DNA from 3 places in the Exiguobacterium sp. EF_C8 genome. Region 1 is predicted to be linked to each of the others. Evidence: riboswitches for the same ligand, from Rfam matches in the RefSeq annotation. Region 1 holds a riboswitch; each other region holds the start of a gene.
The links. A riboswitch is a leader RNA that binds a small molecule or an ion and turns the genes downstream of it on or off. The one in region 1 is predicted to bind S-adenosylmethionine.
Positions count from the first base shown of each region.

Region 1 (3,278 bases):
GTTCTTTAGGAACGAGTGTAGGCAGTAAGGAAGCATTCGCCGGCGAAAAGAATGCATCCACACTACCGAATAGAAAGGCGAATCCTAAAATCGTCAGCAATGTAAGCTGATCGGTATGAAGTAATGCGAGAAGACAGAGAATGAAACTGATCCGTAAAGCGCTCGAGATGCGCATGATCGTCGAACGTTTATAGCGATCGGATAGGACGCCACCGAATAACATGAGAAAAATACGGGGTAACAAGGTGGCCATGAGGACGAATCCAAGATATGACGCCTGGTTTAGTGTATGGATGACATACCATTGTTCAACAAACAGATAGGTTGATAGGGAGAGGGCAGAGCACATACCGGACCCCCATAAAAATAAAAAAGATCGATTTTTAAACAGCGATGGTTGCGTATCCATTTCAACAGGCAGCATATGGCACCTCCGGTTTAGACGTCGTCATTCTCAAATAGTGGTTCATCAATTGCAAAGGCAGTCGTCATGATATAGAAGTGTTTTTTATCTTCTTCGTCTAGTGAAGGGGACCGTGTGAACTCGTCCAATAGAGCACGATATTTGGTAGCAAATTGCCGAAAATTGGCTTCAGACATCGTCAGTTCCTTTTGAAGCGATAAGCTCATCCAGTCTTCAACGTTTGAAGACACAGGAGAAAAAGCAGTAGTTGGAGCGGTGAGGACGCGTGTCTTTGCTCGGTCCAATACCTCAAGATACGACTGCCGGGTCGCTTCATTCGTCTCGACGAAGTTCAGTAGATGATCGGCAGGAATGTAGCCTCGAGCAATCGCTTGATAGTATTTCAATAGATTGCCGCCTTGTTCTTCTGTTCGAACGAGGCGAATCAAGTCATGCTTTTCAAGTTCCCGTACGTGATAAAGGACCTTTGCGCGCGATAACGTTAGCAAGTGGGCCAACTGATGCACCGTATGCGGTTTTTCAACGAGAAACATGAGGATTTTTGTTCGTAACGGATCACTGATCACTTTTAACTGTTCATAGTTCTCTAATATGTGAATCGCTTTTTGTTCCATTCAATCATCTCCTTTTTAACCGGTTAATTTTTATTAACCGTAAAGCAAAAGCTTCTTTTTGTAAACGATTACAAATTTATGTAAGGGTAACGACAAAAGATAAAGCAGTTGGTTTACATACAAAAAACTGACTTCATTGACATCTCGATCCTCCACCTTCTACTAGAAAGTATAGGAAAAAGGAGATGTTTGAAATCAGTCTCAGCTACTATATGTGGTTCGAGGCAGTTAGACCGTCGTCGTATCTTTCCATTCCTGTTCGATGAAAGCATCACGGCCAGAAGCAACACGATCTTTTTTATAGTGTTCTGGATTTTTCTTATGGAAGTCTTGGTGGTACTCTTCCGCTGGATAAAATTCAGAAGCGGCATCAATCCGCGTCACGATTGGCTGTTTGAAACGGTTGCTTGCAGCAAGAGCGTCACGAGAAGTAATCGCAGCTTCATGCTGCGCATCCGTATGATAGAAGATTGCTGGCGCGTACTGCGTACCGCGATCTTGGAATTGACCTTCTGCATCCGTCGGATCCGTTTGGGGCCAGTAGAGTTCAAGTAAACGCTCGTACGGGAACAGGCTCGGATCAAACGTGATTTGGACGACCTCGAGGTGTCCCGTCGTTCCTGTTTTGACTTGCTCGTATGTCGGGTTATCGACGTGTCCGCCCATGTAACCTGATACGATTCCCTCGATTCCTGGTAATTCTTCAAATGGTGTCACCATGCACCAAAAACATCCACCTGCAAATGTTGCTTTTTCCATCTGTCTCTTCCTCTCCGTGGGAAATCCCCATTGTATGTCTGACAGCGAGAAAACGAAAACGACTCCTTCGCTTGGTTGCAAAAGGAGTCGCCGCTTTTTATCAACCAAAGCTTTCGCTTTGCTGGTCGTAGCACCTTGCTATGCGCAGGTTGCTGGGACGTCATCGATCCAGATCTCTCGGTCCACTCTTGATAAGGGTATATGAAGTTGATGTCATTCGTTATCATTGTTGTGATGATACCATTCACACAGAAATAAAGTCAATCCTTAGGTTTCAAGGCACGTAAAACCGTCGCTCCGAGTGTCTTCGCACCTATCAACAACGCTTGTTCATTGATCTCGTACTGTGGATGGTGCTGCGGATAGTTGACGCGACCGTCCGTATAGCCAGAGCCGGTAAAGAAATAACTACCCGGGACGTGTGTTAAGTAATGTGCGAAGTCGTCCGCCGCCATCATTGGTGTGAGTGCCCGGACGGATGCTTCCGGTAAGAAAGCAGCAGCTTCCTGAACGAGTTTTGTCTCATCCGGGTGATTCCAGAGCGCCGGGTAACCAGTCGTGAAGTCAATCGAATACGAAGCACCGATGCCGGCACACGTCGTCTTAGCGACAAGATCGACTTCTTGCCGGAGCTGATGCCGAAGTGTCTCATTGAACGTTCGGATTTCCCCGACAATGCGTGCCTCACCCGTAACGATATTTGGTGCTGTTCCTGCATGGAAAGAACCGATTGCGAGAACAGCCGGCTCAAACGGATCAACCCGTCGACTAACGAGATGCTGTAAGTTGCAGACGAGTTGCGCTCCAGCGACGAGAGCATCTTTTGTTTTATGCGGTGCCTGGGCATGACCACCTTGACCATGGACGATGATTTCGAATTCGTCGATCGCACACAATGTATGTCCTTCCCGGAACCCGATCGTGCCAACCGGTAAATCATTTTCGAGATGTGTCGCGAAAATTGCATCGACCCCTTCGAGGACGCCGGCTTCGATCATTTGGATTGCTCCACCGGGAAAGACCTCTTCTCCATGCTGGTGGATGATCCGAATCGTTCCTTGCAATTGATCGCGTAACGGATAGAGTGTAGCAGCAAGGGCCATCACGATCGCCGTATGACCATCGTGTCCACATGCATGCATGACACCGGGATGGATCGACCGGAAGGCAAGCGTCGTCTCTTCTTGAAGTGGTAAAGCATCAAAATCGGCACGGACCGCAATCGTCGGACCAGGCTGTTTGCCTTCGATCGTCGCGACGACACCACGACCTCCGACGGCTGTTTGATGAGGAATGCCCTGTTCTGCGTAAAAGGCGGCAATCCGTTCTGGTGTGCGGACTTCCTGGAAAGAGAGTTCCGGGTGTCGATGAAAATCGCGACGTAACGCGATCATTGTCGGTTCGAATTGTTCGAGTGCTTCAAAAAGTTGAGTTTGCATGTTCAAGCTCCTTTAACGTGTGTCTTTTCGCGAAAATGGGTA
Region 1 is NZ_CM143264.1:441,069-444,346, forward strand. Features, by position in the region: gene ACY2IG_RS02405 (MFS transporter) at 1-424, opposite strand, end outside; gene ACY2IG_RS02410 (ArsR family transcriptional regulator) at 439-1,038, opposite strand; gene msrA (peptide-methionine (S)-S-oxide reductase MsrA) at 1,267-1,797, opposite strand; SAM riboswitch class I at 1,892-1,995, opposite strand; gene ACY2IG_RS02420 (M20 metallopeptidase family protein) at 2,058-3,236, opposite strand.

Region 2 (3,278 bases), 1.0 Mb from region 1:
CGGTACAAAAGCAGCAATCGTCGAACCGGAAGGCTCCGTCTTGAACGGTGGTCCAGCCGGTCCGCATAAGACAGAAGGTATCGGTACAGCGAAATGGCCAAGCCTCGTTCCGCATGAACTCGTTGATGAGATTCATACGATTTCTGACCGTGATGCATTTGACGCGGTTCATACACTCGCTGCTCGCGAAGGATTACTCGTCGGTAGCTCAGCAGGGGCAGCGCTCGTTGCTGCGCTTGATATCGCAAAGCGTCACCCCGGCAGTACGATCGTCACCGTCTTCGCAGACAGTGCCGAACGCTATTTAAGCCAACAAATCTTTGAAAAGGTGGACGAAACTCATGCGTAAGAAGACAGCATTGATTCATGGAGGAACAGGTGTCGATCGGGCAACAGGAGCCGTTACACCTCCAATCTATCAAACAAGCACATACAAGCAAGATAAAATCGGTCAACTTAAGGACGGATACGAATACTCACGGACAGCGAACCCGACACGGACGAGCATCGAACGATTGATTGCGGATCTTGAAGGCGGCGCACGTGGTTTTGCGTTCGGTTCTGGGATGGCAGCGATTCATGCCGTCTTCCACTTGCTTGAGTCTGGCGACCACATCGTCATGACAGATGATGTCTACGGTGGTACGTTCCGCTTGATGCAACGCGTCTTACCGAAGTTCAACATTCAAGTGACATTCGTCGATACGACGGACCTTGCAGCAACGGAAGCAGCGATCCAAGACAACACGAAGATCGTCTACGTCGAAACACCGACGAACCCGTTGTTGAAAGTAACGGACATCGCAGCGATCGCAACGATCGCCAAACGTCACGATCTTAAACTCGTCGTCGACAACACGTTCGCGACACCATATCATCAACAACCACTCGCGCTCGGTGCAGACATCGTCTTGCACAGTGCGACGAAATACATCGGCGGACACTCGGACGTCGTCGCTGGACTTGTCGTCGTCAAAGATGATGCGCTCGGCGAAGAGATGCACTTCATCCAAAACTCGACAGGCGGCGTGCTTGGACCGCAAGACAGCTTCTTGCTCGTCCGTGGTCTTCGTACACTCGGTATCCGGATGGATGCGATCGAAGAGACAGCCCATGATCTCGTTGCGTTCTTGCAAGCGCAAGACATCGTCTCGAACATCTTCTACCCAGGACTTGCATCGCATCCTGGTCACGACATCCAAGCGAAACAAGCGACTGGATTTGGTGGGATGATCAGCTTTGATGTCGGTTCAGCAGCGAACGCAGAAAAACTCGTCGAGGCGACACATTTCTTCACACTTGCTGAGAGTCTTGGTGCCGTCGAGAGCCTGATTTCGGTTCCGGCACGGATGACGCACGCGTCGATCCCAGCAGAACGTCGCGCAGAACTCGGCATCACGGACGGTCTCGTCCGGATTTCAGTTGGACTTGAGGATGCGGAGGATTTGAAAGAAGACTTAACGCGTGCTTTCACGTTCCTCGAAAAAGTTTCTGAAAAAACTGTTTGACAACAAAAATAACCCCTGCTAATATTCAGAATATATTCTACAAACTTAATACCGAAACTCTTATCAAGAGTGGTGGAGGGACTGGCCCGATGAAACCCGGCAACCGCGGATCTAATCCGAAGTGGTGCTAATTCCAGCAGACAAAAGTCTGGGAGATGAGAGCAAATGGTTTTGTGTACTGAAAAGTGCGCGCGTTTGCTCTAAAACGCGCGCACTTTTTTTATTTTAGGAGGGACAGTTGTGATTCGTTTACAAGACGTAGGAAAGATTTATCGCTCAAAGCGCGGAGCGGTCGAAGCCGTCGCGAATGTCGATCTGACAATCGAGCGCGGTGAAATTTTTGGAATAATCGGTTATTCCGGAGCAGGGAAATCGACCTTGATCCGATTGCTGAATATGCTTGAGGCACCGACGAGTGGTTCGATCCAAATCGATGGTGTCGAAATGACATCGCTGAAACCTAGAGAATTACGGGGCGTCCGCAAGAATGTCTCGATGGTCTTCCAGCACTTCAACTTACTTTGGTCACGAACAGTTGAAGAGAACATCATGTTCCCACTCGAACTTGGTGGCTTTCCGAAGGCACGCCGCAAGGAACGGGTCGCGGAACTGATCCAACTCGTTGGTTTGGATGGACGCGAAAAAGCCTATCCGTCGCAATTATCCGGTGGTCAAAAGCAACGTGTCGGTATCGCTCGGGCACTGGCATCGAACCCGGACGTTCTCTTATGTGACGAGGCAACAAGTGCACTCGATCCGAAGACGACGGACTCGATTCTTGAGTTACTCGTCGACATCAATGAAAAATTGAAACTGACGATCGTCTTGATCACACACGAGATGCACGTCATTCAAAAAATCTGTCACCGGGTCGCCGTCATGGAGGCCGGTAAAATCGTCGAACAAGGACCGGTCGCAGAAGTCTTCCGTCATCCGAAGCAAGCGATGACGAAGGAATTCGTCAAACAATTGACGTCGCCATCGGAAAACGAGTTGACGTTCGCGAAACTCCGCGAACGCTACCCAACCGGAAAAATCGTTCAGTTGACATTCGTCGGATCGACGGCGGAAAGTCCGATCCTCGCGGAAGTCATGAAGGATTCACCCGTCCTGTTCAATATCATCGGCGGAAACGTCGGTCAATCACAGGAAGGGGCGCTCGGTACGCTGTTCATTCAGTTAATCGGGGAAACAGAAGCAACACAAGCGGTCATCACGAAGCTTCAAGCCAGTGATGTTGAAGTGGAGGTGGATCACCGATGATTTCATTCTTTGACAACCTAGACTGGGACATGGTGTGGGAAGCGACAGGCAGTACGATCTATATGACGGCAGTCGCTGGTCTTTCGACATTCGTTCTCGGTTTGATCATTGGTTTATTATTGTTTGCGACAAATGAAGAATTGTTGTTCAAAAATCGGGCGTTTTATTCGATCTTGAGCTTGATCGTTAACGTCTTCCGTTCGATTCCGTTCATCATCTTACTGATCTTATTGATTCCATTTACGAAAGCAGTCGTCGGTTCGTTCCTCGGACCAACAGCAGCATTACCGGCACTGATTTTAGGAGCCGCACCGTTCTACGGTCGGATGGTTGAACTCGCACTTCGCGAAGTCGATAAAGGTGTCATCGAGGCAGCTGAATCGATGGGCGCGACGAAGTTCCAAATCATCTACAAAGTCTTAATCCCAGAAGCATTGCCTGCTATCGTTTCTGGTATCACGGTTACACTCGTTGCACTTGTCGGTTACACGGCAATGGCCGGAGTAG
Region 2 is NZ_CM143264.1:2,495,388-2,498,665, reverse strand. Features, by position in the region: gene ACY2IG_RS13265 (PLP-dependent cysteine synthase family protein) at 1-349, shown strand, start outside; gene ACY2IG_RS13260 (bifunctional cystathionine gamma-lyase/homocysteine desulfhydrase) at 342-1,508, shown strand; SAM riboswitch class I at 1,566-1,670, shown strand; gene ACY2IG_RS13255 (methionine ABC transporter ATP-binding protein) at 1,749-2,771, shown strand; gene ACY2IG_RS13250 (methionine ABC transporter permease) at 2,768-3,278, shown strand, end outside.
Region 2: it holds a riboswitch for S-adenosylmethionine, as region 1 does, so the genes downstream of both, ACY2IG_RS13255 (methionine ABC transporter ATP-binding protein) here and msrA (peptide-methionine (S)-S-oxide reductase MsrA) in region 1, are expected to answer to the same signal.

Region 3 (3,278 bases), 610 kb from region 1:
AATGCGCCACCGTGCGCGTAGATCGCGACCGGAAACGGTCCTTCCCCCGGCGGATAATAGAGATCGAGTTGTAAGGTACGGTCTCCCACTTGTTTGTAAGTGAGTGTCCGCGGTGCGAGTTGTTTTTCTGTGATTGGCAAGGCGGGTTCAGTCCACCGAAGTAATGCACCGTAATTATTCCAGATACTTGCTCCCGCAGCTGCCGTCGTTAGTAATGCAGCTCCCCCCATTAGCCATGCAGTTTCACGTTTCACTTGATCACCTCCAAAAGACGTACCAATTCCTTCACTTTTTTATCCTTTTACCCCGTTTTAAAAGAAGTCGAACGTCTCGGTATTCGTACTTGACGCTTCTCAAACGTTCCGCTATAGTGAAAAAGTCCAAATCGGAATAATTACGTTTTAATAACGGAGGTAACATATAATGAAAAAAATCATTCCTGCTTTAACGGTCGCATTCGCGAGCGCAAGTATCCTCGCAGCTTGTGGATCAAACACCGATTCATCGACTTCAGATGATAAAAAGATGGAAATCTATACATCGACGTTCGCAACAGCTGCCATTGCCCGTGAAATCGGTGGTAATCAAGTCAACGTCAAGATGATCGTCCCACCTGGAGCAGATCCGCACTCCTATGAACCGACGTCAAAGCAACTCACTGAGATTGCCAAAGGTGACCTTTTCCTTTTGACGGGTACGACACTTGAACCCTATTCAAAAAAAATCCAAGAGAGTCTAAAAGGCACGGACGTCCGGTTCGTCGAGACGAGTAAGGATGTCACTTTGCTGGAATCGGATGCTACGCTTCACGCACATGAAGAAGAGGGACATACTGAGCATGCGCACGAAGAAGCAGGGCACGATGATCACGCAACTGATGAACATGCTCACGAAGAGGAAGAACACGATCATGGAAAATACGATCCACACGTCTGGCTTGATCCTGTCAACGCCAAAGCAATGGCACGTTCTATCACAGTCGCCTTATCAAAAGAAGTACCAAAAGACAAAGCAACATTCGAAAAAAACTTGAAAGCGTTCGATCAGCAAGCTGACGCACTCGATAAAGAGTTCAAGCAAGCCGTCGCTGACGGATCAAAAAAAGAACTTCTCGTCACACATGCCGCTTACGGTTACCTCGCCGAACGATATGGTTTCACGCAGCTTCCAATCGCCGGAATTTCCCCTTCCGATGAACCGTCACAAAAGCAACTGGCTGCTTTAGTGAAAGAAGCGCGGATGCATGATTTGAAATACGTCGCGTTCGAAGAAACGGTTTCACCAAAGGTTGCGCGTGTCATCCAAAAAGAAATCGGAGCTAAATCCGTGACGATCCATAACCTCGAGTCGGTGACGAAATCGCAACAAAATAGCTCGTATTTCAAATTGATGGAAGAAAACGTCCAGACGTTAGAACAGGCACTTCAGTAAAGTACAGTTGACACGCGTTACTCAATGCGGTACGGTAAGAAACGTGTTTTACAACAATTGAATGACTTCTTTTTATCGCGAGAAACGGAGGGACTGGCCCAATGATGTTTCGGCAGCGGACGATTTGATTCGTACTGTGCCAAATCCAGCAAGCGAAAGCTTGAGAGATAAGAAGAGCGTCTTTATTTCATAAAGACCTCCTTCTTTCTTGCGAAGGGGTCTTTTTTTGTATCTTTGAGAAATGAGGTATCAACAATGAAAGAAACGATTACGCCTAACAAATGGGCACTGCTTCCGCTCGTCGTATTCCTGGTCCTCTTCATCGGAGCCGGTATCTTCTATGACGATTTTTACAAATTTCCGATTCTGATCGCCGCTTTGATCGCGTTGATCTTTGCTGCAATCATGACGAAAGGATCGATCAATCAAACGGTCGAACGTATCGCAACCGGTGCCGGAAATCCTGATATCATGATCATGGTCTTCATTTTCTTATTAGCCGGTGCGTTCTCTGGAACAGCGGAAGCGATCGGCGCAATCGAAGCAACTGTCAATGCTGCTTTGACGTTCTTACCTCCTTCACTCCTGATGAGTGGGATATTTGTTATCGCAGCATTCATCTCGATGGCAATGGGTACCTCGACAGGAACGATTGCCGCTCTCGCACCGATTGCCTTCGGTATTCATGAAGCAACAGGTATCAACGTTGCGATCGCAGCAGCGTCAGTCGTTGGTGGTTCGATGTTCGGTGATAACTTGTCGTTCATCTCGGATACGACAATCGCTGCCGTTCGGACACAAAAAACGAACATGCGCGATAAATTCCGGACGAACTTCATGATCGTTCTCCCGGCTGCCGTCTTAACGGTCATCTTACTCGCGTTCGTTTCTGGTTCTGGCGATGCGGCAGCAGCTAAAGCATTCGAGTTCTACAAATTAATTCCGTATCTCGCCGTCATCGTCCTTGCACTATTTGGTGTCAATGTCATTCTTGTTCTCGTCGGTGGCACATTGCTCACTGGAATCATCGGTATGATCGACGGTAGCTTTGGCTTAAGTGGGTTCGTCCTTTCGATGTCTGAAGGAATGATGGGCATGGCAGAAATTTCAATCTTGACACTCCTCATGGGTGGTCTCGTCAGTTTGATCACGTTCAATGGCGGAATCGCCTACTTGAAAGAGACGTTGACGCGCAAGATTTCACAGCGTCGCGGTGCTGAATTCAGTATGGCAGCACTCGTCAGTGCGACGAACCTCGCAACGGCGAACAATACGATCTCGATTCTCGTCGCTGGACCACTCGCGGCTGAAATCGCTGATACGTATGAAATCGACCGCAAGAAATCAGCGAGTATTCTTGATATCTTCTCTTGTGGTATTCAAGGCATCATTCCGTATGGGGCACAACTGCTGATCGCAGCAGAGTTGACGAAGACAGCTTCACCAGAACTGATTCCGTATCTGTTCTATCCGTTCCTGCTCTTCGTCTGTGGATCGATTGCCATCATCTTTGGTTTCCCACGTCCGAAAAAATCAGTTGCTCAACAGGAAAAAATCTCTTCTTAACCAACGACAGGTCCGATCATGGTGATCGGACCTGTTTCATTATTTTTTCTGCTTCGCTTGTCGTTCTAAAATCAAATACGCGATTGCTGGAAGTGGAAACTGAAGGAGTCCCGCGCCTCCCCATACCCACGGATTACGTCCTGATTTTCGTGCACTGAAAAATAGGCTAACTGCTTGCGTGACCAACAAGGCACTAATACTAAGCCAAGCTCCCTTTGATAGCTTTTTATTCTTTTGAGCCATCCTTTCTCCCCCTCTTTCTGACATACGGTCAGATGTGA
Region 3 is NZ_CM143264.1:2,932,729-2,936,006, forward strand. Features, by position in the region: gene ACY2IG_RS15525 (alpha/beta hydrolase) at 1-254, opposite strand, end outside; gene ACY2IG_RS15530 (metal ABC transporter solute-binding protein, Zn/Mn family) at 424-1,431, shown strand; SAM riboswitch class I at 1,501-1,605, shown strand; gene ACY2IG_RS15535 (Na+/H+ antiporter NhaC family protein) at 1,687-2,997, shown strand; gene ACY2IG_RS15540 (hypothetical protein) at 3,037-3,240, opposite strand.
Region 3: it holds a riboswitch for S-adenosylmethionine, as region 1 does, so the genes downstream of both, ACY2IG_RS15535 (Na+/H+ antiporter NhaC family protein) here and msrA (peptide-methionine (S)-S-oxide reductase MsrA) in region 1, are expected to answer to the same signal.